DNA from 4 places in the Salinivibrio sp. PR932 genome. Region 3 is predicted to be linked to each of the others. Evidence: predicted binding sites of a transcription regulator. Region 3 holds the regulator's gene; each other region holds the start of a gene.
What was found. Region 3 encodes PurR, which represses purine synthesis genes. Its sites were predicted from a motif close to TNANGNAAACGTTTNCNTNA; they were not measured.
Positions count from the first base shown of each region.

Region 1: the regulator PurR is predicted to act here: its motif matches at 1,704-1,723, upstream of purM (phosphoribosylformylglycinamidine cyclo-ligase).
Region 2: the regulator PurR is predicted to act here: its motif matches at 3,416-3,435, upstream of folD (bifunctional methylenetetrahydrofolate dehydrogenase/methenyltetrahydrofolate cyclohydrolase FolD).
Region 4: the regulator PurR is predicted to act here: its motif matches at 4,456-4,475, upstream of purE (5-(carboxyamino)imidazole ribonucleotide mutase).

Region 1 is NZ_MUFM01000006.1:113,231-120,493, forward strand. It holds gene dxs (1-deoxy-D-xylulose-5-phosphate synthase) at 1-888, shown strand, start outside; gene upp (uracil phosphoribosyltransferase) at 974-1,600, opposite strand; gene purM (phosphoribosylformylglycinamidine cyclo-ligase) at 1,785-2,825, shown strand; gene purN (phosphoribosylglycinamide formyltransferase) at 2,825-3,478, shown strand; gene BZG84_RS04725 (class II glutamine amidotransferase) at 3,542-4,336, opposite strand; gene lpcA (D-sedoheptulose 7-phosphate isomerase) at 4,358-4,936, opposite strand; gene fadE (acyl-CoA dehydrogenase FadE) at 5,254-7,263, shown strand, end outside.
Region 2 is NZ_MUFM01000001.1:110,211-117,473, reverse strand. It holds gene BZG84_RS00520 (Yip1 family protein) at 1-49, opposite strand, end outside; gene BZG84_RS00515 (response regulator) at 582-1,637, shown strand; gene rfaH (transcription/translation regulatory transformer protein RfaH) at 1,771-2,268, shown strand; gene folD (bifunctional methylenetetrahydrofolate dehydrogenase/methenyltetrahydrofolate cyclohydrolase FolD) at 2,491-3,348, opposite strand; tRNA gene BZG84_RS00500 (tRNA-Arg) at 3,645-3,721, shown strand; gene tig (trigger factor) at 4,067-5,371, shown strand; gene clpP (ATP-dependent Clp endopeptidase proteolytic subunit ClpP) at 5,650-6,273, shown strand; gene clpX (ATP-dependent protease ATP-binding subunit ClpX) at 6,539-7,263, shown strand, end outside.
Region 3 is NZ_MUFM01000007.1:53,355-60,617, forward strand. It holds gene lpdA (dihydrolipoyl dehydrogenase) at 1-1,405, opposite strand, end outside; gene BZG84_RS05085 (TfoX/Sxy family DNA transformation protein) at 1,690-2,283, opposite strand; cyclic di-GMP riboswitch class I at 2,391-2,493, opposite strand; gene purR (HTH-type transcriptional repressor PurR) at 2,674-3,678, opposite strand; gene BZG84_RS05095 (heme ABC transporter ATP-binding protein) at 3,939-4,715, opposite strand; gene BZG84_RS05100 (FecCD family ABC transporter permease) at 4,712-5,749, opposite strand; gene BZG84_RS05105 (heme/hemin ABC transporter substrate-binding protein) at 5,749-6,591, opposite strand; gene BZG84_RS05110 (TonB-dependent hemoglobin/transferrin/lactoferrin family receptor) at 6,795-7,263, shown strand, end outside.
Region 4 is NZ_MUFM01000030.1:356-7,618, reverse strand. It holds gene BZG84_RS12940 (LysM peptidoglycan-binding domain-containing protein) at 1-589, shown strand, start outside; gene dprA (DNA-processing protein DprA) at 579-1,688, shown strand; gene BZG84_RS12930 (DUF494 family protein) at 1,691-2,164, shown strand; gene BZG84_RS12925 (DNA topoisomerase family protein) at 2,193-2,750, shown strand; gene BZG84_RS12920 (5-(carboxyamino)imidazole ribonucleotide synthase) at 2,747-3,895, opposite strand; gene purE (5-(carboxyamino)imidazole ribonucleotide mutase) at 3,900-4,382, opposite strand; gene hemF (oxygen-dependent coproporphyrinogen oxidase) at 4,561-5,478, shown strand; gene aroE (shikimate dehydrogenase) at 5,482-6,306, shown strand; gene BZG84_RS12900 (DUF1488 family protein) at 6,303-6,563, shown strand; gene BZG84_RS12895 (gamma carbonic anhydrase family protein) at 6,560-7,099, opposite strand.

The sequences.
Region 1 (7,263 bases), on a different contig from region 3:
ATGGCCGAGCAAGACGACAAACTGCTAGCCATTACCCCGGCGATGCGCGAAGGCTCTGGTATGGTGCGCTTTTCCAAGGCGCATCCTGACAAATACTTCGATGTTGCGATTGCCGAACAACATGCCGTCACTCTAGCGGCAGGTATGGCGATTGGTGAGTACAACCCTGTGGTGGCTATCTACTCCACCTTCTTACAGCGTGCGTACGATCAGCTGATCCATGATGTCGCCATTATGAACTTGCCGGTATTATTCGCGATCGACCGCGGTGGCATCGTGGGCGCCGACGGCCAAACGCACCAAGGGGCATTTGATTTAAGCTACCTAAGATGCATCCCGAATCTAGTGGTGATGACGCCAAGCGACGAGAACGAATGCCGTCAAATGCTCTATACCGGTCATATTCATCAGGGCCCGGCCGCGGTTCGCTACCCGCGCGGGGGAGGCATGGGCGTTGATATTGAACGCGATATGCATGCACTCCCTATCGGTAAAGGCGTGCAAAAACGCCAAGGTAAGCGCGTTGCGCTACTTAACTTTGGTACTCTGCTGCCCGGCGCCCTCGCGGCAGCAGAAGCGCTTGATGCAACCGTGGTAGATATGCGCTTTGCCAAACCTCTGGATACCGATTTAGTGGCAGAAATGGCGAAAACGCATGATTGCCTCGTCACTATTGAAGAAAACGCCACCGCTGGCGGAGCGGGAACCGGTGTGATTGAAAGCTTGATGACGCAAGGTGTCATCAAGCCGGTATTGCAAATTGGCTTGCCCGATCGCTTTATTCCACAAGGCACTCAACAAGAATTGCATGCTGAACTGCAATTAGATGGTGAGGGGATCGAAGCGCAAGTACGTGCTTACCTCGATAAAATAGGCCTGTCTTTATAAGACGGAACATTTAGACTAAAAAAGCCCGCGATACTAAGCGGGCTTTTTGATCCGTGATTACGCCATAATCTGGCGATGATGACGATTACTTGGTGCCGAAGATTTTATCGCCGGCATCACCTAGGCCAGGGACGATGTAGCCTTTGTCATTCAGCTTTTCATCGATAGCAGCAGTATAGAGCTCGACATCCGGATGCGCTTTTTTCAAAGCTTCAATACCCTCAGGAGCAGAGACTAACACCAATACTTTGATGTGCTGACAACCTTGCTCTTTGAGCAAATCGATAGTGGCAATCATCGAACCACCCGTTGCCAGCATAGGATCGACCACCAGCGCCATGCGCTCGTCGATATTGCTCGCCAACTTGTGGAAATACGGTACAGGCTCTAGCGTTTCTTCATCACGGTAAATGCCGACCACACTGATACGGGCACTTGGTACATGCTCTAGCACACCGTCCATCATACCGAGCCCTGCACGCAAAATAGGCACCACGGTGACTTTTTTACCTTTGATTTGATCAACGCTGACTGGGCCGTCCCAACCTTCGATGGTCACTTTTTCTGTTTCGAAGTCTGAAGTGGCTTCGTATGTCAGTAGGCTACCCACTTCAGTGGCAAGCTCACGAAATCGCTTAGTGCTAATATCCCGCTCACGCATCAATCCAATTTTATGCTTCACTAACGGGTGCCCGACTTCCACGACCTTCATCTTAGACTCCTTACAAAAAACAAATTCTCGGTAGTATACACGAAAGGGTTTTGCTAGCGTAGATCAAAGGCTTGACATCTCGCTTATTTCCTCATCAAACAGCTGACGCAAACGTTTTCCTTTCTAATTATCTACTGATAGAATAGCGCCGACTTTTGACTTCCAACTCCGGCGAGGAATTGCAGTGAGCGGTAAACAATCATCTCTTAGCTACAAGGATGCAGGTGTCGATATTGATGCGGGTAACGCCCTAGTCGACCGTATCAAAGGCGTCGTCAAACAAACTCACCGTCCTGAAGTAATGGGCGGCTTGGGTGGGTTTGGTGCCCTGTGTCAGTTACCGACCAAGTATAAAGAACCCGTGCTGGTTTCCGGCACTGATGGGGTAGGAACCAAATTACGTTTAGCGCTTGATGCCAATAAGCACGATACGATCGGCATTGATTTGGTCGCTATGTGTGTGAACGATCTGATTGTTCAAGGGGCTGAACCACTCTTTTTCCTCGACTACTACGCGACCGGAAAATTAGATGTCGAGACAGCGGCCGATGTGGTCACAGGGATTGCGCATGGATGCCAACAAGCCGGTTGTGCCCTGATCGGTGGCGAAACCGCTGAAATGCCGGGCATGTACTCAGGGGATGATTATGATGTCGCTGGGTTTTGTGTCGGGGTCGCGGAAAAATCCGCATTAATTGATGGCAGTAAGGTCGGTGAAGGCGATGCTCTGATTGGTCTGGCTTCTAGCGGTCCTCACTCAAACGGCTACTCTCTGATCCGTAAGATCTTGGAAGTTAGCGAGGCTGATTTAACCATGCCACTCGAAGGCAAACCTTTGGTTGAGCACTTGCTAGCACCGACTCGCATCTACGTGAAGTCAGTACTCACTTTACTTGAGCAATACCCTGCCCACGCCATTTCTCATATCACCGGTGGCGGCTTCTGGGAAAACATTCCCCGCGTATTGCCTCAAGGTACAAAAGCCGTTATTGATAGAAATAGCTGGCAATGGCCAGCCATTTTTAACTGGTTGCAGGCACAAGGCAATGTCAGTGACTATGAAATGCTGCGCACCTTTAACTGTGGCGTCGGCTTAGTCATCGCGCTACCACAAGCACATGCCGAACAAGCGATTGCACTGCTTAATGAGTCAGGGGAAACCGCTTGGCAGTTGGGCCATATTGCAACAAGTGCTGACGGCGAAGCGCAAGTGGAGTTGGTGTAATGACAAAACGCATCGTGGTGTTGATCTCGGGAAGTGGCAGTAATCTTCAGGCCTTAATCGATAAGTGCCCGCAAAACGCAAAAATTGTTGGCGTGATTGCAAACAAGCCAGATGCCTACGGCCTAACCCGCGCGGATAATGCTGGGATCGAGACTCGCGTGCTCGAAAACTCGCGCTATGACACTCGCGACGCTTACGATCATGCGTTGGCAACCGCCATTGATGCGTTCGCTCCTGACTTGGTCGTTCTCGCCGGCTTTATGCGTATACTCACCCCAGCCTTTGTCGAGCACTACCAAGGACGAATGCTGAATATTCATCCGTCGTTGCTCCCCAAATACACGGGCTTACATACCCACCAGCGCGCGATTGAGGCGGGTGATACCGAGCATGGCACCTCAGTGCATTTTGTCACAGAAGAACTGGATGGTGGCCCGGTGATTTTACAAGCACGTGTCCCCATCTTTGCAGACGACGACGCCAATACCGTTGCCGCCCGGGTGCAACAACAAGAGCACCAGATTTATCCTTTGGTTGTTCGCTGGTTTGTCGAAGAGCGCTTACGCATGGAAGCTGGCCAAGCTTGGCTCGACGGCGCGCCGTTGGGCCCTGCTGGCTATGCCGCTGATGAATATGACGACCTAAAAGCCTAGTGTGATTCGCCCTGATCAAAAAAGGCGCCTGATGGCGCCTTTTCTATGCTGGCAAAACCGCAATCAGGTCGTTGCATACTGATCTTGATTGGTGCAATACACTTCACCAAAATGGAAGACGCAGTACTCCCCTTCTGCCATTTTGTGCCAGTTTTCATTATTGGTTAGCGGCTGAGTCGCGATCACAGTGACGACATCATTGGGCGTAGTCTCCTCATGAAAATCAACCGTCATTTCCTGATCGATCAAGCTCGCTTTACCAAACGGGGCCCGCCGTGTAATCCAGTGCAAGTTATTACTGCAATACGCCATCACATAGTCACCATCGCTAAACAGCATGTTGTACACTCCAAGTGCACGTAACCGATCGCAACGCGAGGCGATAAAGTCGAACACCTCACACATGTTATCGGGTTGCTGTGGGTAGTGCTTGTATAGCTCATTGAGCAGCCAACAGAAGGCTTTTTCGCTGTCGGTTTCTCCCACAGGCTTAAAGTGGCCCGTTTCTAAGCTTTCAAACCCAGATAGCTGACCATTGTGGGCAAACGTCCAATAACGTCCCCAAATTTCGCGAGTAAAAGGATGCGTGTTTTCAAGGCTGACGCCACCTCGATTAGCCTGACGAATATGACTGACTACCGCACAGCTTTTGATCGGATAACTGGTTACCAGCTCAGCCACTTTAGATTGGCAGCTTGGGGCGGGATCTTTAAAAGTGCGAAACCCTTTCCCTTCGTAAAAGGTAATGCCCCAGCCATCTCGATGCGGTCCTGTTTTTCCACCGCGCTGAATAAGCCCAGTAAAACTAAAACAGATATCCGTCGGCACATTGGCACTCATGCCAAGCAGTTCACACATTCTTTCATCTACCTCCGAGCATTATGCCGCCATTTCCTTTTCCACCAGCTGGATAAGGATATGGATAATCTTAATATGAACTTCTTGAATACGATCTGCATAGCCAAAATGAGGGACACGAATTTCGATATCCGCAAGACCAGCCATTTTGCCGCCGTCTTTTCCAGTCAGCATGATGGACTTCATGCCTTTCGCTTTCGCCGCATCGATCGCGTTAAGAATGTTGCCTGAGTTTCCTGAGGTAGACAGACCAAAGAGGACGTCGCCTTTCATGCCGACGGCTTCAACATAGCGTGAAAAAACAAACTCATAGCCAAAGTCGTTGGAAACACAAGAAAGGTGGCTTGGATCAGAAATCGCAATCGCAGGATATCCCGGACGGTTTTCACGATAACGGCCCGTTAACTCCTCGGCAAAATGCATGGCATCACAGTGCGAGCCACCGTTCCCACACGAAAGCACCTTGCCACCCGCTTTGAAGCTATCGGCCAATAGCTTGGCAGCTTCTTCAATTTGTTGAATGTTTTTGTCGTCACTTAAAAAGGCATTCAGAACAGTAGCGGCTTCCGACAGCTCACCGCGAATAATATCTTGGTACATGGCATGTTCCCATCGTTGAAAAAGGCCAGGCTCTCACTCTGTGCACCGGGGGGGTGAGAGCGGATTTAAGGTCAGTGTAACCGTATCGTTTTGTGCCTGTCGACTGCCGCTTGCGTGTTGGTCTCGAGCTAGGTCACGTTTGTTCAAATGGCAACCTATCTTTCCAACTTTGGCGAAGAATGATTGATGATTTTCTCACCTTGCAAGCCACATCACACCGTATCAATTTACAAATATTTAAATTTTTGCTTACATTAAGTGGTACGACCTCTTACCTCACTTGAGGGGAGGCTAACTAAACCGAAGGAGATGACGTGATGGCGACAGGGTTATTTATCGCTGCCATGCTAATTGTGGCAGGCGTACTCGCATACCATCGTGCCAATTTGCTGGTTTCAACAGCTGTATTGGCTGCGGGACTAGTAGTAGGGACTTTACTGGGTAGTGTCGGACAGATCACTTGGCTGATCTTTGCCGTAATCGCACTGCCACTTAATATCGCGACATTCCGTCGCAACTGGATCAGTAAGCCAGCGTTTAAAGCGTTTAAATCTGTGATGCCAGAAATGTCAGCCACAGAAAAAGAAGCTATCGACGCAGGCACAGTATGGTGGGAAGCCGATCTTTTCCGTGGCACGCCTGACTGGAACAAATTGCATGATATCCCAGCACCACGTTTAAGTGCCGAGGAGCAGGCGTTCTTGGATGGTCCTGTGAATGAAGTCTGCCGTATGGTTGATGACTATCAAGTCACCCACGAGCTAGCAGATTTACCACCAGAGGTATGGCAATACCTGAAGGACAACAAGTTCTTCGCCATGATCATCAAAAAACAATATGGTGGCCTCGAGTTCTCCGCTTACGCCCAGTCTTTGGTGTTACAAAAACTGTCTGGCGTGTCAGGCGTACTGTCATCTACGGTCGGGGTCCCTAACTCCCTCGGTCCGGGTGAGCTGTTGCAGCACTACGGCACCAAAGAGCAAAAAGACCACTACTTACCGCGCCTTGCTGAGGGTAAAGAAATTCCATGCTTTGCCTTAACCAGCCCAGAGGCAGGCTCCGATGCGGGCTCGATCCCTGACTACGGAGTAGTCACAAAAGGGATGTGGGAAGGCAAAGAAGTGCTGGGGATGAAAATCACCTGGAACAAACGCTACATCACCCTAGCCCCTGTCGCTACCGTACTCGGTCTCGCGTTTAAACTTCGCGATCCTGACCATCTACTTGGTGATCAAGATGAGCTCGGTATTACCTGTGCACTGATCCCGACCGATTTAGAAGGTGTCGATATCGGCCGTCGTCACTTCCCTCTGAACGTTCCATTCCAAAATGGACCGACACAGGGACATGACGTCTTCGTTCCAATGGACTTTATCATTGGTGGCCAGAAAATGGCGGGCCAAGGTTGGCGTATGCTGATGGAATGTCTGTCGATTGGTCGCGGTATCACCCTGCCATCGAACACCACAGGCGGCCTGAAGTCAGCAGCCTTGGCAACCGGTGCTTATGCGCGTATTCGTCGTCAGTTCAAATTGCCGATCGGTAAAATGGAAGGGATTGAAGAGCCTCTAGCGCGTATCGCAGGCAATGCTTACGTGATGGACGCCGCCAGTGCCCTGACCGTGACCGGGATTGACTTGGGAGAAAAACCGTCGGTGATCTCCGCCATCGTCAAATATCACTGTACGCATCGTAGTCAACAAGGTGTGATTGATGCGATGGATGTTGTGGGCGGTAAAGGTATCTGCCTTGGTCCTAAAAACTTCTTAGGACGCAACTATCAAGGCTCACCCATCGCAATAACCGTTGAAGGTGCGAACATTTTGACGCGTTCGATGATCATCTTCGGTCAAGGGGCGATCCGCTGTCATCCATTTGTCTTGGATGAAATTCGTGCCAGCGAAGATACCGATTCACAACGTGCATTAAGTGCCTTTGATCGCGCACTGTTTGGTCACGTTGGCTTTGTGATGAGTAACCTTGCTCGCACATTGTGGCTGGGCCTGACCGATGGCCGCTTCTCGAAAACACCACGTAAAGACGAAACACGCCGTTACTACCAGCAAATGAACCGCTACAGTGCGGCATTAGCGCTGCTGGCTGACGTTTCAATGGCGGTTCTCGGGGGTAATTTGAAGCGTAAAGAGCGTCTGTCTGCGCGTCTGGGTGATGTGCTTAGTCAGCTTTATCTTGCCTCTGCAACCATGAAACGTTACGCCGATGAGGGCTATCAGAAAGACGATCTGCCATTGGTTCATTGGGGTATGCAAGATGCCATGTACCAAACTGAGCAAGCGCTGGATGAGTTCCTTGCCAACTTCCCAAAT
Region 2 (7,263 bases), on a different contig from region 3:
ATTCCTTTTTCGGGTGAGTATATAACCCGATAAGATGACTCAAAATCATAGCTACCCCCACTTATCCTTCCTGAATCGGTGCAATCGCCACCACAAAAAGGTTGCCCTGTTTGAGACTGTCTATGCACTGTGATTAACCGACGCAAAACAAACTTACATATAGTTAACATTTAGTCGGAAAGGCTTGAATATGCAAGCATTCACACTGTAGAACGAACAAGGAGTGCTACACGTATAAGCGAGGCATAGATAATGGTAGAGAGGGGGCATAAACGTAGATAACTAATGCACGTTGTGTGATGGTTCTCATGTTTTAGACAGGATTTTTGTCGTGTTAATACCGAGTAGCGTACTGTGATAGAGTAATTGATTTGCAAGCCTTTTTTATGCTGTCGACCGTTGGCTTGAGTGAGGTGTCTAGCAAAGCAGTAACAAAAACTCCATTTTAAACAGCTGTTTATATCCCTTTATCGATTTAATTATCATTATTATCGTCCTGAGAGTTTGAGTTCAACTATTCTTATCGGGTAATGTCGAGTGGGAGACAGCCGCTGCTTTGCAGTCCTGGAGGAGAGAGCATCGTGTTGCATAGTAAAGAAATCTTGATCGTTGAAGACGATCCCGTATTCAGCCGTATGATCGCATCGTTTCTCGAGCGTGAAGGCGCGACGGTGCGTGAGGTTGAAAACGGATTAGAGGGATTGCAAGCGCTTCGTCAATCCATTCCCGACTTACTGATTAGCGATTTATCCATGCCAGTGATGACTGGCCTAGAATTTGTTGAAGAGGTGAGTGTGGAGTATCCCATGTTGCCGATGATTGTTATCTCCGGCACGGGAGGAATGACGGATGTTGCCCAAGCATTGCGGTTTGGCGTGAAAGATTTTCTGATTAAACCGATAGAAGATATTAGTGTGGTCAAAAAGGCCATTGAGACGGTGATTGATGATGCCAACGATGATGTCCGCGCGAATGACGATTTCAGTCAGCAGTGGTTTAAAGTGTGTGAAGATGCTGACCGCGGTGCCTCAGAGAACGAGCTTAAATGGCATTTAGATGCACTGAAGCATAACCCCGGCAGTGCACGTGAGCTTTTAATGGGATTGATGCCTGAGCCAGACTCTCAGCAAGGCGCGTGGCGCTTGTCCTATCATTCGCTCCAATCGGCCGACGCGAATCCGATTGTGCTCGATTACACGTGGCTGATGGGTGGAAAAATGGCCTTTTACGTTGTTGATTCTGCCTCGGCGGGAGAAGATGGAACGGCAACGACATTAATGATCCGGGCATTTTTCAATGAGTTTGTGCGTACCCAAGATGTCAATGAGCGTGGTTTTCTCACCTTGGTGAAGCGCATCGAAGATGCGATTCGGGCTTCATCTTATGCCTCTCCAATCCGAGCCATGTTTGGCGTACTAAATACTGTCGACAATCAGCTGGAGATCTTCCCGGCGGGACTCACCGCAACGGTTGATAGCTGTGGAACAACAAGCTTGTTGCATAGCGCGCACTGGTTAGGGAAAGATGCCATTCATAGCCAGTTCCAATATGTCGATATGGGGGCGGGCGATGCGCGCGTATCACTAAGTGAAGTCGGACTGAACAGCTTCAGTGTGGATATCCAAAGAATTGCATAAAAAATAGTGCGGAAGCCGCGTTATAATGCGGCCTCCAGCCTTGCTGCATTGTGTTAACATCCGTATACTCATGTCGCTGTGTTGCTATGATTAAATGGCGTAGTGCGAAAGCCGATCTCAAGGACAGAACGACATGAAGCATTGGTATCTGCTCTACTGTAAACGCGCTGAACAACAACGCGCAGAGCAAAACTTAAAACGCCAAGGCGTAGACTGTTATTACCCCATCGTCACGGTTGAAAAACTTCGCCGTGGTAAATGCCAGCAAGTTGAAGAGCCCCTTTTCCCTAATTATGTCTTTGCTCACTTCGATCCTGAAGAAGTGCAATATACCTCTGTACGCTCAACGCGGGGCGTGGTCGATTTTGTTCGCCAAGGCGCCCATCCTATTCAAGTTGACCAATCGCTGATCCAGCAGCTTATGATCATGGAAGATAGCGACGAGCAGCGTGAAAAGCTTAATGATGGCTTTAAACCCGGCCAAGCGGTCACTATCCAAGCGGGGCAATTTGAAGGGGCGGAAGCGATTTTTAAGGAAAAAGACGGCGAGATGCGCTCTATTTTGTTGATCAAAATTCTTAATAAGCAGACTGAACTTCGCGTCGACAATCGATATGTGAGTGCTGGTTGAATCACAGAGCACGGCGAGTGACTGGCGTCAGGAGATTTAGGCCTCCTATATCTATGATGTCGGCCGCTCAATGCTATATATACATGCAGATGGCCTGACTGCTATTCCATACCGCTGATGTATTTCCCGGCATAGCAATTGTCTCGAAGCGTCAGAGCCGGAACCGGCGCTGTTGATGTAAAAAAGCCGGCGGTCAGCCAGCTTCTTCTCATCATGACACGATTAGGCGTCGTGGTATTGCTCGCAGGCCATCAAGGTATTCTCAATCAGTGTCGCCACCGTCATTGGGCCAACACCGCCGGGAACAGGCGTGATATGGCTTGCCTTTTCGTATGCCACGTCATAGTCAATATCACCGATTAGCTGGCCGTTATCCATGCGATTAATCCCCACATCAATCACAATTGCACCGGGCTTAATCCACTCGCCGGGAATAAATTTAGGTTTACCGACGGCGACCACTAACACATCGGCTTGACGTACATGCGCTTCGAGATCTTGGGTAAAACGATGGCAAGTGGTTGTGGTACATCCGGCGAGGAGCAACTCTAGTGTCATCGGACGGCCGACAATGTTTGAGGCACCGACCACAACGGCATGTTTGCCACGCAAAGGTACGTTGTAGCGGTCAAGTAAGGTGATGATCCCTTTTGGGGTGCAGGAACGCAGGGTTGGCATACGTTGGCACAAACGGCCCACATTGTAAGGATGGAAGCCGTCGACGTCTTTGTCGGGACGGATACGTTCAAGGACAGAGGTAGCATCAATGCCCGCAGGTAAAGGCAGTTGCACCAAGATACCATCGATGGTGTCGTCATCATTGAGTGTATCGATCAGCGTCAGTAATTCATGCTGAGAGCAGGTTGACGGCAAATCGTAAGAGCGAGAGACAAAGCCCACTTCATCACAGACGCGACGCTTACTGCCCACATAGACCTGTGACGCTGGATCGTCACCCACTAAAATCACGGCAAGCCCGGGCGCACGGCGTCCCGCTTCTTTACGGGCAGCAACACGTGCTGCGACTTCTCGACGCACCGTTTGCGCGATCAGTTTTCCATCAATGATTTGTGCGGCCATAAGTATCCTTTGGCTAAGAGAGCAAAAAACGGGTCGATATTGTGACAAACTTTGGGCTTAAAAGCTATTGCGCAAACGTTTGCTTTGAGTGGTTTGGTGGCAGAGAAACTGTCAAAGTCATTGTGAATCAAAGGTGTTGTGCCAGATATCGCCTTATATTGGTTGGAGGCACACCACACAAAAGGGCTTTTATGCCGCGCGAACTGGCGTGCTTTTGAGCAACTGATTAGACATTTCGGTGAAAACCGTTGACGACGCCTGACCTCGCTTTATAATCCCCGCTGCATATCTATTTTGCGCCCTTAGCTCAGTTGGATAGAGCAACGGCCTTCTAAGCCGTGGGTCACAGGTTCGAATCCTGTAGGGCGTGCCATTTCTCTTGTTCTCGCTAGTGAAAATAGTCTCCCATTTCTGCTCAAAATCTAACCAAACAGTGCAAAAACACAAAAAGATGTGATCTTGCCCGGTTGAATTGTGAGATATCACCCCAATTTCGATATTGAAACGCCATCGGTCGCCCCTTGTCTCGACTCAGTTGACGGGTGCCGCTATAATAGCGCGTCTTAATTTTCAGTCTCGGATGAGATAGCTCGATACGCCAATTGCGTGTATCCGGATTCGCAGGGGCTATGACGGATTCATAGCTCGGATGATGACACCAGTAAAAACTGGTCAACATCACTCAGTACCCCTGAGTAAATTTGAGGTTAATTTTATAATGCAAGTTACCGTTGAAACCACCGAAGGCCTAAAGCGCCAAATGACCATCACTGTGCCTGCTGCAAACATTGAAGACGCAGTCACGAAAGAGCTACGCAACATTGCTAAAAATCGTCGTTTTGATGGTTTCCGTAAAGGTAAAGTACCTTTGAAAATGGTTTCTCGCATGTATGGCGATGCAGTACGCCAAGACGTGCTGGGCGAGGTAATGCAGCGTCATTTCATCGAAGCCATCATCCAAGAGAAAACTAATCCAGCAGGCGCGCCAACCTTTACACCGGTAGAGAATGAAGCGGGTAAAGATCTGGTATTCAAAGCTGAATTTGAAGTGTACCCAGAAGTTGAACTGCAAGGTTTGGAAGCGATCGAAGTTGAAAAACCGCACGCAGAAGTACAAGACAGCGACGTTGAAGAAATGCTGACTACCCTGCGTAAGCAGCAAGCGAACTGGGTTGAAGCTGACGGTGAAGTAAAAGAAGATAGCCGTGTAACGCTAGACTTCACAGGTACCATTGACGGCGAAGAATTCGAAGGCGGTAAAGCGGAAGGCTTCCAGCTAGTCATGGGCCAAGGCCGCATGATCCCTGGTTTCGAAGATGGCTTGGTTGGCAAAAAAGCGGGTGAAGAATTCACTATCGACGTCAACTTCCCAGAAGACTACCACGCTGAGAACCTAAAAGGTAAAGCGGCGCAGTTCGCGATCAAACTTCACACTGTTGAAGCGCAAGAATTGCCAGAGCTAACTGAAGAGTTCGTTCAGCGCTTCGGTATTGCGGATGGCAGCGTTGAAGGCCTAAAAGCCGAAGTCCGTAAGAACATGGAACGCGAGCTGAAGCAAGCGATCAAAAACAAGATCAAAGAGCAAGTCCTTGACGGCTTGGTTGAGCAAAACCAAATCGACGTACCGTCTGCCTTGATCGATCAAGAAATCAATGTTCTGCGTCAGCAAGCGGCTCAACGCTTTGGTGGCAACATGGACAGCGCATCACAACTGCCACGTGAGCTGTTTGAAGAACAAGCCAAACGTCGTGTTAGCGTTGGCCTGCTGCTGGGTGAAGTGATCAAAGCAGAAGAGCTAGAAGCAGACGACGAGCGAGTTAAAGCTCTGATCGAAGAAATGGCTTCTGCATACGAAGATCCAGCAGAAGTGGTTGCTTACTACGAAAAAGATCAGAAGCTGATGGAAAACATGCGTAATGTCGCGCTTGAAGAGCAAGCGATCGACGCGCTGTTGGGTAAAGCGAAGGTTTCTGAAGCCAACGTTGGCTTTAGCGATCTGATGAACGCAGCACCACAAGCGTAAAAACGCAATAAAAAACGTGGGTGTTGTCATTGACACCCCGTTCATGTATCTGCATAAAATGGCCCTAATGACTTGTCATTTGGGCCATTTTTTCCGTCTAAGGTTCTATTCGACTGTCCGCCAATCATGCGATAGCGAAGGTAACTTTTGCTTAGAAAATTGTCGATGAATCATCCAGCTGCGATCAACGACATAACATTTTAGTGACCTGTTACAGCGTTTTATGCTAAACCTTGGTTAAGGCGAGAGTTAACGAATTCGATTAGGGATATTACGCTATGAGCAATCAAGATAAACACGCAATGCCCCCCATCATGGATGCTTTGGTTCCCATGGTGGTTGAACAAACATCGCGAGGAGAGCGTTCCTACGATATCTACTCCCGCCTGTTGAAAGAACGCATCATTTTTCTCACTGGTCAGGTAGAAGATCAAATGGCCAACCTGATTGTGGCCCAGATGTTGTTCTTGGAGTCGGAGAATCCAGAAAAAGATATTTATCTATATATCAACTCCCCAGGTGGTGTGGTGACCGCCGGTATGGCAATTTATGACACCATGCAGTTCATCAAACCGGATGTGAGCACACTGTGTACAGGCCAAGCCTGTTCAATGGGCTCTTTCCTACTTGCGGGGGGGGCAAAGGGTAAGCGTTATTGCCTACCAAACTCACGCGTGATGATTCACCAACCACTTGGCGGTTTCCAAGGGCAGGCGTCAGATATTGAAATCCATGCCAAAGAAATGATCAAAACCAAGCATCGCCTGAATACCTTGCTGGCAGAGCATACGGGTCAGCCGATGGAGATTATCGAACGTGATACGGACCGCGATAATTTCATGTCTGCTCAAGAAGCGGTGGACTATGGCTTGGTTGACGCCGTACTCAATCAACGAGATTAAACCAGACGAATACCCTACATGCTTGGCGTGACAGCGGAAAAGACCATGGCTCGCCGGATTACATCCAAACATGGATGTAATGCTAGAGCGCACGGAATCCGGTATTGTTGCGCCAAGTAGAAAAGGTATACCGCTATGCATTGAAATGAGAGGATAACTTCTCATTCCCACACATGTGAGCGGGTGTCGGGTCGGAAAAAGTGGCCGATTTGTTGTAAACTCAACAAAAGGCAACGATGGGCAAACGCCCCAAAGAGGTTAGCGAATGACAGACAAGCGAAAAGACGGTGGAAGCGGCAAGCTGCTTTACTGCTCGTTCTGTGGTAAGAGCCAACATGAAGTTCGCAAGTTAATTGCTGGGCCATCGGTCTACATTTGCGACGAATGTGTCGACCTATGTAACGACATCATCCGTGAAGAAATCAAAGAAGTGATGCCAAAGCGTGAAGGGGATGCCCTTCCTACGCCGCGTGAAATCCGTGAGCATCTGGATGATTATGTTATCGGCCAAGAGCAAGCCAAAAAGGTACTGTCGGTTGCCGTGTACAACCACTACAAACGCTTGCGCAATGGCGATAAAAGCGCCGACGGTGTTGAACTTGGCAAAAGTAATATCTTGCTGATAGGCCCGACGGGTAGTGGTAAAACCCTACTGGCTGAGACGCTTGCGCGTTTCCTTGATGTACCATTTACCATGGCGGATGCCACCACATTGACCGAAGCGGGTTATGTCGGTGAAGACGTCGAAAACATTATCCAAAAGCTGCTGCAAAAGTGTGACTATGATGTCGCCAAAGCAGAGCGCGGCATTGTATATATTGATGAGATTGACAAAATCTCACGCAAATCCGATAACCCATCGATCACGCGAGACGTATCGGGTGAGGGTGTGCAGCAAGCCCTACTCAAATTGGTAGAAGGGACAGTCGCATCGGTTCCACCTCAAGGTGGCCGTAAGCATCCGCAACAAGAGTTCTTGCAAGTTGATAC
Region 3 (7,263 bases):
ATGCTTTGACTTTGTGCTGTGTTAAAACCGTGACACCGTCACGCTCTAACGCCTGCTCAACTAGCTGTGCGGCATCTTTGTCTTCACGGCTAAGAAGTTGGTCAGCCATTTCCGCGAGCGTCACTTGGCTGCCTAAGCATGAAAAGCTTTGCGCCAATTCCGCGCCAATGGGGCCACCGCCTAAAACCAACAACCGTGGTGGCAGCTCAGCCAGAGACCAAATCGTATCCGAGGTGTAATGCGTGACCTCAGCCAAACCGGGAATCGGGGGCAGCATGGGGCGTGCGCCTGTGGCAATCACGATGTTGCGAGTGGTCAGTCGCTCGCCGTTCACCTCAACTTCCCATGGCGAAACGATGTGCGCTTCACCTTGCACACACTCCACGCCGAGTTTGGTGTAACGCTCGACCGAATCGTGAGGCTCAATGTGGGTTATAACCTGTTTAACCCGTGCCATCACGGCCGAAAAATCAACAGCTGGCGTTTGGGTATGAATGCCAAACGTTTTGGCCTTGCCAATTTCTCGCATGGTTTTTGCCGCGCGTATTAGCGCTTTTGAGGGAACACATCCGGTGTTTAGGCAGTCTCCTCCCATCGAACCTTTTTCAACCAGCGTGACTTTTGCTTTTACCACTGCAGCGATATAACTCGATACCAAGCCGCCTGCACCGGCACCAATCACTACCATATTGCGGTCAAACTGTTGGGGTTTGTTCCAACCTTGATAGCGTTTACGACGCGTGATCCAAGCCATGACCCACTTTGCCAGTAGTGGGAAGACACCCAGTAAGGCGAGAGAGCCAAGCACCGACGGAGACACCACATCGCCGAGTGCGTCGATTTGGGCCAGTTGGGTCCCTGCATTCACGTATACCGCGGTGCCTGGCAGCATCCCTAACTGGCTAACCCAATAGAAGGTGCGGGTTTTGAACGAGGTTAGTCCCATCACCAAGTTAATCAGAAAAAACGGGAAAATCGGGATCAGGCGGAGGGTCAACAGATACAAGCGACCGTCTTTCTCTATGCCGCGATTAATGGTGTCGAGCTTACTGCCAAATTTAGCTTGGACCCAGTCACGTAGCATAAAACGGCTGACCAAGAAGGCGAGGGTAGCGCCAATCGAGCTGGCAAAGGAGACCAACACTAATGCCCACCAAAAGCCAAAGAGTGCCGCGCCCAATAGACTGGCCACTGCCGCACCCGGTAAGGACAGGGCGGTCATCACCACATAGCCGACAAAAAACACCAGGCTTGCGATGGTCGCGTTTTCGATAATGTAATCATTCAATGCCACTTGTTGTGCTTTGGCGTTTTCAAGCGTGAGCCACTGGCTGAGATCTAAACTGAACCAAAGTGTTACAAGCGCCACCACCACTAAACCAAGCAATATCTTTTTTACTGGCATACTGTGTCTCGTCCGATAGTAAATGGGTCCCAGTTATTACTTTAGGTACTGTAGCTGAATTAACTGGCTGATTTGTCGGTTACATTGAGGAACTGTGTCCTTAATCGTACCTTTAACCAGACCCGACCGATCGCAAGAAACTTTCGCTATTAGTCAGAAATTAGTTTGAATGATGATTTATTGAGCGTTTAGCTCGTTCAGAAAAAGCGACACCGCCATAAAGGCGGTGTTGGACGCGAACATTGCTCACAAAAAAGGTAGAGAGGTATGGGGGTTGTGAGGAATTAATTTTCTAAATGTTGTAATAATTCTTGGCGACGTTGGGGTGGAACCACAGACCAATGCTTGCCAGTAATCGCACCTTCTAGTGACCACAGTAACTCCAAGCTTAGCTCTTTTTCATGCGCAGAAAGGAGCGCTTTATAGGCATTGACGGCACCTTGTTGCTGTAAGCTTTCAGGCGTCTCAATACCTGCTTTTTTCAGCATGCGCTCGGTCGCGAGCCGTAAATTAGGCAAGTCTTTTAAACGAGACGGTGCGGCTTGTTTTTTCAAAGTACGATCGCGTGTCGCGACATCCAGCGCTTCTTTGGCTTCAGTGAGCAGTTTATCTTGGTCATCCCACCAGTATTCAGGAATCGCAAAATATTTCGTCACAACGGGAAAGCCCCGCTTTTTATACACGTAGGGTGATAAGCCTTGTTTTTTTAATAGTGCTTCGTTTTCTTTTCCAGCACGTAAATGGAGAGTGTTGTTAACGACAAGTGCGAACATGGTGTCTTCACAAAAGATACCAAACCCACCAAACATTGAACGGGACTTTATACTGCCCAATTTGGCAAATAACTTCATTGCGTTCTTTAAAGCTGGTTTATCCATTTGATTAAAATCTCGATGAATTACTAATGCCTAAAAAAGACGTCATAATGTAACAAGGCAAGATCGCAGAATTGTCAACGAGCCATCAAATTTGTCAGCTTTGATATGTTGGCAACCCCGCTACCGTTGATATTTTGACATCATGTCAAATTACCATTAGGCCGGAGGCTTTGCGTCCCATGCTTTCGCCATGGTTTGCCTTGTTCAATCGCTATTAAGCATATAATAATTAGACACCGATGTCGTCCTCTCCTATTACGCAAAGTGTGATCTTGGTTCAGGGTGGGTGTAATTGATGAACTAGAGTAAAAGCACTATAGGAAGAGTAGTCGCGTAAAAAAGCACCGCCAAGGCATTGACGGTGCTCTTCATAAAAATTTCGTTAAAACATTAAGATAGTGTTTTAACTGACTGTCGACTCACTAGTGCAGGTTGCATTTCGAACACTTGCTGTTGAGTCTCGTTGTTGGCAATTCGCGCGAGCAAGAGCTTGACGGCCGTTTTGCCTAGGCGGCGTTTGGGCTGGTGAATAGTTGTCAATGGTGGCGAGAAATACTCGGTGAGATCAATATTATCGTAACCAATCACCGATATATCATCTGGCACTTTCAAGCCGTGCTCGTTAAATGTACTAATGGCCGCTAATGCCATAATGTCATTAAAACAAAACACAGCGGTCGGGCGGTCTGACATTGTCGCTAATTGCTTCGCTGCAATTTGCGCTTGATCGGCTTCAAAATCTGCCTCAATCAACCAATTTTCATTTACTGGAATGTTGGCTTCTTTTAACGCGCGGAAATAACCGTTTAAGCGATGCTTACAGGTATTTTTATCCATTTGGCCAGAAATGCAGCCAATCCTAGTATGACCATTATCAATAAAGTGTTTGGTAGCAAGGTAACCGCCCAATTCAGCGTTATCTTCTATACGGTCTGTATCGATATGATGACTGCCCCAATCCATCACGACCATAGGCAGATCGCGTTTTTTTTCTAATAACAGCATCAAATCTTCGTTGAGGTCAGAGCACACCACAATGAGTCCGTCGACGCGTTTTTCAGACAACATACGCAGGTAGTCGCGTTGCTTTTCAAGGTTACCCTCGGTATTGCAGAGAATCAGCGTGTAGCCTTGCTTATAGCAATAGTCTTCCACACCGTGAACCAGTTCGGCGAAAAAGGGGTTGGTGGATTTAGTCACCAACATACCCAGTGTACGTGTTGTATTGCACTTCAAGCTTCGCGCCACAGCACTTGGGGCGTAGTTCAATTCTTCAACCGCTTGCCATACTTTCTCAGTCGTCTTCTCTGCGACAAAGCGGGTTTTGTTTATCACGTGCGACACCGTCGTGGTCGATACACCGGCGAGACGCGCGACATCTTTAATCGTTGCCATCTTGATTCTTCTTTGTAGTAATGCGTAGGGATCGTTACTCGCGACCTTACAGAAAAACGCCGCTGTTTCTCAGCGGCGATGTCTTTCACAATCCCGGCACATCAGACGGTTGCGAAGGTAACGAATCCGATTTCATCCATTCTCATAGCTAATCGGTTGCGCTCTCAGTTTACTTAGGTTGGCGCACACTCGCAATTGGTCTGATCAGCGAAAACGGACCAACAGGCGGTTTTGTGAGCCAGCTATGATGTATTTGTCAATTAAGACACGATCAGTGGGCAGTTATGCTCTGGGTGCGTCAATACGGTCAGCGGGTATTGGTAGATGTCTGCCACTCTATCACTACTAAAACACTGCCACGGATCGCCGGATAGGACGATTCGACCTGCTTTCAGAAAATGCAGTTGATCGGCGTATTGCGCCGCCAAATTCAGGTCGTGCAACACTACGAGTACTGTCATTCCTTGGTCAGCGAGTGCTCGACAGCGCTTTAGGGTGTAATGTTGATGGGTAATATCTAAGGCCGAAGTGGGTTCATCCAGCATCAGAATCGCTTGATCCGGTGCGGTTTGTGCCAGCTGTAATGACACGCGCGCCATGTGTACGCGTTGTTTTTCACCGCCAGACAAAATCGGATACGGTCGATGAGCAAGATGGCTAATATCCCATGCCGTTAGTTGCTCGTTAGCCAGGGCCGCGATCTGTTCTCGGTTTGCCTTTAGTGGTGTCGCCCCCATCTCGACCACTTCTTGTGCTGAGAATGCAAACGTGAGCCCGCTATGTTGGGGCAGGAAGGCAACTCGTCGGGCAAATTCTTCGCCTTGCCACTGGCTCTTTGGCTGTTGCCAAAACTGCACACTGCCATGTTGATGTTTGTCGCTAATCAATTGCTTTAACAGTGTACTTTTCCCCGCACCATTCGGCCCGAGTAAAACGTGTAACTGGCCGGCAGTAAAGGCGAGATTAATCTCGCTTAGCAGTTGACGGCCGTTAAGCGCATAGCTGAGCTTGGAGATTTGAAGGGCAGAATCTGTCATTCGTGAACCACTGCTTTTCGTTGTTGAATAAGAAGCCATAGAAAGAAAGGAGCCCCCATTAGGGCGGTAATAATGCCAACCGGCAATTCGGCGGGTGCGACAATGACACGGGCAACAATGTCGGCCAAGGTCAGTAACAGGGCACCAAGAATGGCTGATAAGGGCACCAGTGTGCGATGATCCGGGCCGGCAATTAAACGTCCAATGTGTGGGATCACTAGACCCACAAAGCCGATAAGACCGGCAGCACTTACCGCAATGCCCATTCCCGCCGCAGTCACAACAATGAGTAGGCGTTTTAAATGGTGTACATCAATGCCCAAATACGCCGCTTCGTTTTCACCGAGCAAAAGGGCATTTAAGTGGCGTGCGCGCTGGTAGGCAAATACCGTGAGTAAGCATGCAGCGATGCCAGTGAGAACAATCTGTCCCCAAGTCGCACCGGTCAGTGACCCCATCGACCAAAGGGCGATGTCTCGTAACGTTTGATTATCCGCAACATAGTTAATCAAGCCTAATGCAGCGCCGGACAAAGCACTGATCGCAATGCCCGCTAGCAACATGATGGTTACCGAACTGCCCATGGCCGTTGTGCCAATTCTGTATACAAATAGGGTTGCCAGTAGTGCACCGATAAACGCAAAGGCAGGCACCGAAAACACAAAGCTGGCCTCGATACTGCCCCAAGAGAGCAATAGCAAGCCCAGTGCGCCTCCTAATGATGCGCCGCCAGAGACACCGATAATACCCGGGTCAGCGAGCGGGTTGCGGAAAAGCCCCTGCATCAAAGTGCCGCAAACGGCGAGCAATGCACCGATAAAAATACACAGCAAGGTTCGAGGTAATCGAACTTGTTGAACGATGGCGAGCACATGCGGCTCAATATTGTCATGCCAAGGGGTTAAGCTCTGTAAACTGGTCAGCCAGCCAAGTTGCCATTGTCCCACCGCAATAGATGTTATCCCTACGACGACAAGTGCGACGATGAGCGCCGGAAAAACATGCGACTGTGAGGATCGAAAAGACGCTTGCATTAGTCGTTCTCTCCAACGACAGCGCGCTGAATACGAATGGCTTCATCCAGTGATTTCAAGCTAAGCCCTCCCACTAATACACTGCCGTCAATTGGAATAATTCGCTGCTGTTGGAATGCGCGCGTGGCATTGAGTAAAGGCACGGCATCAGCGAGCCCTTCAACACCGCCTAGCTGGTCGAGAGAACGCTGCATGACCAAGATAAAGTCTGGATCAAAGCCAAGTAACGCTTCTGGCGACAGTGGTTTATAGCTACTGAGCGCCGCGGCGGCAGGGTTAGTCGCACCCATCAGCGACAACAAGGTATCCGGTGAGGTATTGGCTCCCGCGACACTGGCAGGACGTCCTTGGTGAACCAAAAGAAAGACACCTTTGAGCGAGGTTTTAGGGGCATGCGCTCTCAATGTCGCAAGCTTGGTGTCTATATCGGCCAGTAAGGCTGCGGCTTTGGACTCTGTATGAGTCAGGCTCGCGACTTTTTTAATCCGTGTTTTGAGTGTCTCGACGCTGGGTTCACTAGACAGTCGAGCCACGGTTACCCCTGACGCTTCGATTTTCTCCAAAACCGGGGTAGGGCCCATTTCATCTGAGCCTACGACTAGAGTCGGTGATAAAGACAGCACACCTTCGACGGCAAGTTGGCGGTGGTAGCCGACATTCGGCACTTCTTTGTTCGGAAGATGGCTGGTGACATCAATGCCAACTATCTGTTCTGTCGCGCCTAATTCAACCAGTAAGTCTGTTACACCAGCCCCTGCGCTGACTATGCGTGGTGATGCTGTGACTGAGAGTGAGAGTAGTGCAGAGACGAGGGCAAGCAGTCTAACCGCGGCAGTTGCCATGATGAATTCCTTTATTTATTAAACCAGTCAATGTGAGTGCAATGCTCGACGTCTGTCCATTACACACTGTTAGCGAACAGGAATGTAATTATGAGTTACAAACCTAATTACGAGCAATTATCGTTTACATTGCCATTAATGATCAATACAATCCTGCCAAATTGTTCATGATTCTCATTTGTAATTAACGCACAGGAAGACCCATGCTGGTAAAAACGGATGTCTCAAACCTATTCATGCCTTCTGCGATCAAACTTGCTATTGGTGCTGCCCTTGGCACATTGGCATTTATTCCTTCGGCGTTTGCGGATACGCAAAACACGGAGGATTCGTCATCAGACGTTATATCGGTGTATGCGAGCCGCATTGACGCACAAAAAGCGAACGGCGCTGCTGCTGTGAGCACGGTATCACTCGAAGAGATTGAAAAGCGGCAGGGAACCAGTGTGGCGGATCTGATTCGCCATTTGCCCAATGTAACCATTGCCGGTGGCGGGCGAGATGAATCACAAGCCATAGTGATTAGAGGGCTCAGTAGTGATAACGGACGCGTGGTCCAACTGATTGATGGTGTACGCCAGAATTTCTCTCTGGGGCATCGCTCAAGCTTGTTTATCGACCCGGAGTTACTCAAGACTGTTGATGTTGTTCGCGGTCCCGCGAGCACAGTGT
Region 4 (7,263 bases), on a different contig from region 3:
TAAGGATTGGCAAGTGTTTCGGGTTGAGAAAACCTTTTTACGCCCTGCGACGTCAGAGGCTAGCGCCGAACCTACCGCGATGGTGAGCTTAAAACATGTGGCTGATGGACGCATCCGTGCGAGAAGTGAAGGGCGCAGTGTGATGACATTGACTCGGGTAGTGCAAGAAGTGCGCCCCAATGATGTCTTGTTACCTTTACCCGAGAACACGCATCCGCGCTTTTGGCCCCAAGCGGCTCAAACTGATGCCACATTATTGGGGCATCTGTATGGCAGTGAGTATGTCGCGAATGGTCAGCTTGTGGTACTTGATAAAGGCGCCAATGATGGCGTGACAGCCGGGCAAATGTTTACTGTCACTGAAGCTGGTGCCAACGTATTAAATGGCCCTGGTGAGTATCGCTATCAAAACGCCAGTGACAGTACTGCGCAGCCGATGACCGCCTTGCCTGATGTGACGGTGGGACAAACCATGGTGGTTCGGGCTTATCCGTGGGTCAGTTTGGCGGTGATCACCCAAGCGCGTCAGCCAATTAAAGCCGGCATGCATGCGGTGCCACCGTCCCCTCAACTGGCCTATGCGCGATAAATCCCTGCGAGGGTGGTTGATACTGACCCAAGTGCCGCGGTTGCGCGTTTCGCAGCGACGCGCGCTGTTGGCCAAAGTGCCCATCGATGCGTTGAGTGAGCAAACTGCTCATGATCTTGCCGCGGTTGGTTTAACCGCTGAGCAATGTCAGGCTATCACGCATCCCAATCATGCCATGATTGAGCGTAGCCTTGAGTGGGCGAGGCAAGAGCATTGTCACCTGATTGGCTTTGACCACCCAGCTTACCCTGCATTACTCCGAGAAATCGCACGGCCGCCTTTGCTCTTGTATGTGCAAGGCGATCTGGCTTGCTTGGCGATGCCTCAATTGGCGATGGTGGGCAGTCGTCACGCGACCCCGCAAGGCTTAGAAACGGCGTATCAATTTGCTAAACAACTGGTTGAGCATGGTGTTGCGATTACCAGTGGGCTTGCGCTCGGTATCGATGGCCGAGCACACAAAGGTGCTCTTGAAGGTCACGGTAAGACATTGGCGGTGCTAGGAAGCGGGCTTGCCAATGTGTATCCTGCACGACATCGCGCATTGGCCGAGCGGATTGAAGCACAGGGCGCACTGGTTTCAGAGTTCTGGCCAGAGGCACCGCCAAGAGCCGAACACTTTCCGCGGCGCAACCGGTTGATCAGTGGCTTGTCGGCAGGCGTATTAGTGGTAGAGGCCGCGCCACAAAGTGGATCGCTGATCACGGCACGTTATGCACTTGAGCAAAATCGTGATGTGTTTGCGATTCCTGGGCCCATTGACCAAGTCCAGTCGCGTGGATGCCACCAATTGATTAAACAAGGGGCCACACTCACAGACTGTGTCGATGATATCTTGCATGAAATTGATAGCCTGATAAGCTTCGCCGCGTGTCAACAAACCGAATTATTTAGTGACGCGCCTAAGTTAGATACACATGAAGGATTGCCATTTCCTGAGCTGTTGGCTAACGTAGGTACTAAAGCGACGTGTGTCGACGTACTGGCTGAGCGCTGCAACCAACCGGTTCACGAAATCATGATGCAGTTGTTAGACTTAGAACTCCAGGGGCTTGTAGCAGCAGTACCCGGTGGCTATGTCAGAACGAGGAGGGGCTAGCCATGATGGACATTCTTATGTACCTGTTCGAAACCTACATCCATAGCGATGTGGAAGTGATGATCGATCAGGACGAGTTAGCAGATGAATTGTCCCGCGCGGGTTTTCATCAAGACGATATATATAAAGCCCTGAACTGGCTTGAAAAGCTGGCACAGTTGCAAAATGCGGATAAACAGCCTTACCTATCAGGCAGTGCCCAAAGCTCGATCCGAATCTATACCGAGCAAGAAACGCGCTTTATTGACCAAGAAAGCCGAGGCTTCCTCTTATTCTTGGAGCAGGCTGGGGTGCTTTCACCGGAAACGCGTGAAATGGTCATCGATCGGGTGATGGAACTCGAGACCCAAGAATTTGGTCTTGATGATCTAAAATGGGTTATTTTGATGGTGCTGTTTAACGTGCCTGGTAACGAACGTGCGTATACACAGATGGAAGAAATGCTGTACGACGCACAAGAGGGATACGTGCATTAACGCTTATCAATGACAGTAAAAGGTGTGAATGAGTAAAGATAACACCCCGAATACCCACGAGCGCTGCCCGGAATGTGGCAGCGCTCTTGCGTTTAAATCGGGCAAACGAGGCCCGTTTCTGGCCTGTACGGCCTACCCAGACTGCCACTATACCAAAGCGTTACATCATGGCGATGGCCATGTAGTAAAAGCCCTTGGCGTGGCTTGTCCGGCGTGTCATCAGGGAGAATTGGTGTTACGTCAAGGTCGATTCGGTATGTTTATTGGCTGTGATCAGTTCCCGCAATGTACGCATATCGAAAAACCGGATGAACCGGATCATACTACCCTCACTTGCCCTGCCTGCCACAAAGGTGAGCTGGTGGAGCGCACCTCGCGTTACGGCAAGCGCTTTTTTGCCTGTGACCAATACCCGAAGTGTCATTTTGCGGTAAACGCACAACCGATAGCCGGCACCTGCGAGCAATGTGGCTTTGCGCTGCTGGTGGAACGCAAGAAAGGCGGCAAGACGGTGCATCAATGTGCCGATAAACCCTGCAGCGCGATTCAAGGTGAATCGGCTGCAGAATCGGAGAGCGAAGGCTAATCGGTTTGCGCGGCGAGAGCTAATGCCGCCGATTTCAAACCGTGAAAAGCATCATCGGGGAGGTAGCTGGCGAGACTGGCTAACTTGGTGGCAAGCGCCGCGTTCGATGTGGCCGTGACATTAATATGACCCACTTTACGCCCCGGACGAGGCGTTTTGTTGTACCAATGCACATGGGCATCACGATAGGTCGCAAGCGGGACACTGCCTTGGCCTAAGATATTAATCATCGCCGTTGGCTGGATTAAATCGGTCGGGCCAAGGGGTAAGCCGCTGACCGCGCGCAGGTGGTTTTCAAATTGGCAACACGCGCTACCTTGCTGTGTCCAGTGACCGGAGTTGTGCACCCGAGGCGCTATCTCGTTCACCAGCAAGCTGCCGTCCACATCAAAGAATTCCACCGCGAGTACCCCCACATAGTTAAGCGCGCTGGCAATCTTTTCCAACATGTCCGCCGCCTGTGTTTGCAAGGCATGCTCATCCGGGCGCACCACAGACAAGGTTAATATCCCATCATGGTGGTGGTTTTGGGTCAGGCTATAACTGGCAAATTCACCATTCGCGCCACGCACACCAATCAGTGACACTTCTCGGTCAAAAGGGATCATGGCTTCGGCAATGATGGCTTGGCCATCGCGTTGCTCTGGCGCGGTGAGAAAGGCGTCGAGCTCGGCCCATAATGCGTGAAGATCATCGCCGTCACGATAGCGCCACTGTCCTTTGCCGTCATAACCATCCAAGGTGCTTTTGAGGACCAAGGGGGCCCCCAGTGCGTCGACCGCCTTTTCTAAATCGGCCTGTGTATACACCACTCGGTATGGCGCATTGGCGACACCTGCTTGCATCAGCAGGGCTTTTTCAATTTGGCGGTCGCCACCGGTTAGAATCGCCTGAGCACTGGGGCGTAACTTCCCGCTTTGCTCGCATTGGTGCAAGATATCAGCGGGGATATGCTCAAATTCCGCGGTGATAATATCTGCGCCGGCGATAGCCGTATTGAGGCCGTGCCCTAGTGGTTGCAGCGTCAGTGGGTGAATAATGTCGCCACTACGCACATCATAGGCGCTGACGATAAGATTGAGCGGTGCGCCGGCCAAGGCCATCATCCGGGCCAGTTGTCCCGCACCTAACACCAGAATATTCATGGCCTTACCCTTGTGGATTGGGTTGAGCGAGAACGGCTTCAGTTTGCGCTTGGCGAAACGCATCCACTTTTGCCATCAAGTCAGGGTCGGCCGTTGCGAGAATTTGTGCGGCAAGGAGGCCTGCATTCGCGGCGCCTGCGTCACCAATGGCGAGCGTGCCCACTGCCACGCCCTTGGGCATTTGAGCAATAGAAAGCAATGAGTCCATGCCCTTTAACGCTTTTGACTGGACCGGCACGCCGAGCACCGGCAGGCTGGTGTGTGCGGCGGTCATCCCAGGCAAATGGGCGGCCCCCCCAGCGCCGGCAATAATCACTTTAATCCCGCGCTCGGCCGCTTGTTGGGCGTAGTCGGCAAGTAACTGTGGTGTGCGATGGGCAGAGACAATACGGGTTTCGTAAGGGATGGCAAAGTGATCCAACATAGCCGCTGCATGTGTCATGGTAGGCCAATCGGATTGCGAGCCCATGATGATACCGACAGTCATAATACGTCCTTCTTGATGACAAGCGTGAATAAGATAAGCTGAGCGTGACGCGAATTATACCCAGATTTCATCGCAAGGAAAACGTTTGCGTAAGCGGTGGGGGATGAAATTCCGTCAAGATCCCAGTGCTTGGATCAGGTAAAGTAAGCACATAGTCTCAGTAACAAAGGATGTGAGCGTGGCACACGGTCAGTCGACAATTGATAAGCAAGCCGTGAAGGCTTTTTTCCTCCAACTTCAAGATGATATTTGCCAACAGCTTGCGCAAGAAGATGGTCAAGCGCATTTTATTGAAGATGCGTGGGAGCGTGAGAAAGGGGGCGGTGGTCGCAGTCGCGTCCTGCGTCAGGGCCAAGTATTTGAGCAAGCGGGAGTGAACTTCTCGCACGTATTTGGCGATCAAATGCCTGCCTCGGCGACCGCGCATCGCCCAGAGCTCGCCGGGCGCTGCTTTGAGGCCATGGGGGTGTCGTTAGTGATCCACCCTCACAACCCGTACGTGCCGACCTCGCATGCGAACGTGCGGTTTTTCATTGCTGAAAAGGAAGGCGCCGATCCTGTGTGGTGGTTTGGCGGTGGCTTTGACCTCACGCCTTTCTATCCGTTCGAGGAAGACTGCCAGCATTGGCATGAGACCGCCAAAGCCTTGTGCGCGCCCTTCGGTGATAGCGTGTACGCTGATCACAAAGCATGGTGCGATCGCTATTTTTATCTGCCCCATCGCGATGAAACCCGTGGCGTCGGCGGGCTTTTCTTTGATGATTTGAACCAGTGGCCATTCGAGCAGTGCTTTGCCTACACCCAAGCGGTTGGAAAAGGTTTTATCGATGCTTACCTGCCGATTGTACAGCGCCGCAAGGCAACGCCCTATGGTGAGCGTGAGCGAGATTTCCAGCTTTACCGCCGCGGACGCTATGTCGAATTTAACTTGGTGTATGACAGAGGTACGCTATTTGGCTTACAAAGTGGTGGGCGTACCGAATCTATCCTGATGTCGATGCCGCCGATGGCACGTTGGGAATATAATTGGTCACCCGATGAAGACGCGCCGGAAGCGAGACTCTATCGCGACTATCTTAAACCGAGGGAGTGGTAACGGATGACCGATCGTTATTGCGTGGTAGGCCACCCGATTGGCCACAGTAAGTCGCCGCAGATCCACGCCGCATTTGCGACGCAAACCCAACAAGACATCGACTATCAAGCCATTGAGGCGCCGCTTGAAGGCTTTGTGACCACCATGCAGGCGTTTTTTGCGCAAGGAGGGTGTGGCGCCAATGTGACCGTGCCTTTTAAACAGCAAGCGTATGAATGGGCTGATACACTGACAGAGCGTGCCCGCCGCGCCGGTGCCGTGAATACGCTGGTTAAGCAAAGCGATGGTTCCCTACTGGGTGATAATACGGACGGGGCAGGTTTGGTAACTGACTTACACTACCACCATGTGGCACTGCGCGATAAGCGCATTATGGTTGTGGGAGCAGGCGGTGCAGCAAGGGGTGTGTTGCTTCCTTTACTGGAGCAAGAGCCAGCATTGCTGATGATAGTGAATCGCACCGAGCAAAAAGCCCAGCAATTAGCCGCTGCATTTGGTGAGGCCGGACCGATCGCCTGTCATGCCGTGGATAAAACTATGGCGGCGCCGGTTGATGTGATCATTAATGCGACCTCGGCAAGCTTACATCAAAGCCATCCCCCTCTCCCGCAAGGAGCGATTGGCCCAGCGACCACTGTCTATGACATGGTGTATCAAGCTGGCTGTACAACCAGCAACCAATGGGCGCAACGCCAAGGAGCAGGGCGATGTTTAGACGGCTTGGGCATGCTGGTGGAACAAGCGGCGGAAAGCTTTGCTATATGGCGTGGCTGTCGGCCACAAACCGAACGTGTGCGCGAGCAGTTAAGAGAGGCACTCAGTCGATGAATCAATCCCTTATTCTGGCTGCGGACGAAGCGCAGGTCGATACCGTAAAGGCGCGTGTTTGTTTCTACGGCCAACTTAATGGTGCGTTGTTAACATGCGCTGTCCGCTTTACCACCTTATCTGCGCTCGCCGGCTGTGCGGTAGACTCGGATAATGCGCAGGCGATTGTCGAACAGGTTTGGTTTGATATTGAAGAGCAAATGGAAGCAGCCATCGAATCAGAAGCGTTTGAACCCGATGGCAGCTTGGTGATCTAGTGCTCGCAGCGGTAGATGTCTTTAGTGTCGACATAGTTTTGCGCTGAGCGTGCAAAATAGGCACGCTCTTTGTCAGTGAGGGGGCGAACCTGTTTGACCGGTGAGCCAACATACAGGTAGCCGCTCTCTAAGCGTTTTCCCGGCGGGACTAAACTGCCAGCGCCAATTAGCACTTCATCTTCAATCACAGCGTCATCAAGAATAATCGTCCCCATTCCCACTAGAACTCGGTTGCCAATCCGGCAGCCGTGTAACATGACTTTGTGGCCGATTGTCACTTCTTCACCGATGATCAGCGGGTAACCTTGTGGGTTTTCGGCATTTTTATGGGTGACATGAAGGACTGAGCCATCTTGCACATTGGTCCGTGCGCCAATCTGGATATGGTTCACGTCACCACGTGCCGCCACCAGCGGCCAAATACTCACATCATCGCCTAGCGTAATATCGCCAGCCAATACACTGGATTCATCAATATAGACGCGTTCGCCCAGCTGAGGCGTCATGCCTTTATAAGCGCGCAGCTGTTTTGCCATCACAAATCCCTCTTTATATCGCTATACAATGTCAGATAACGCTGACTTTGGTACCAGTTTTACACCCTAGCGAGCAAAAAAACAGCGAGTGACAGTTTTTTTCTAAAAAACCACTAAAAAGGGGTTGCCAATCTGATCAGCTTCCCTATAATGCGCCTCCATCG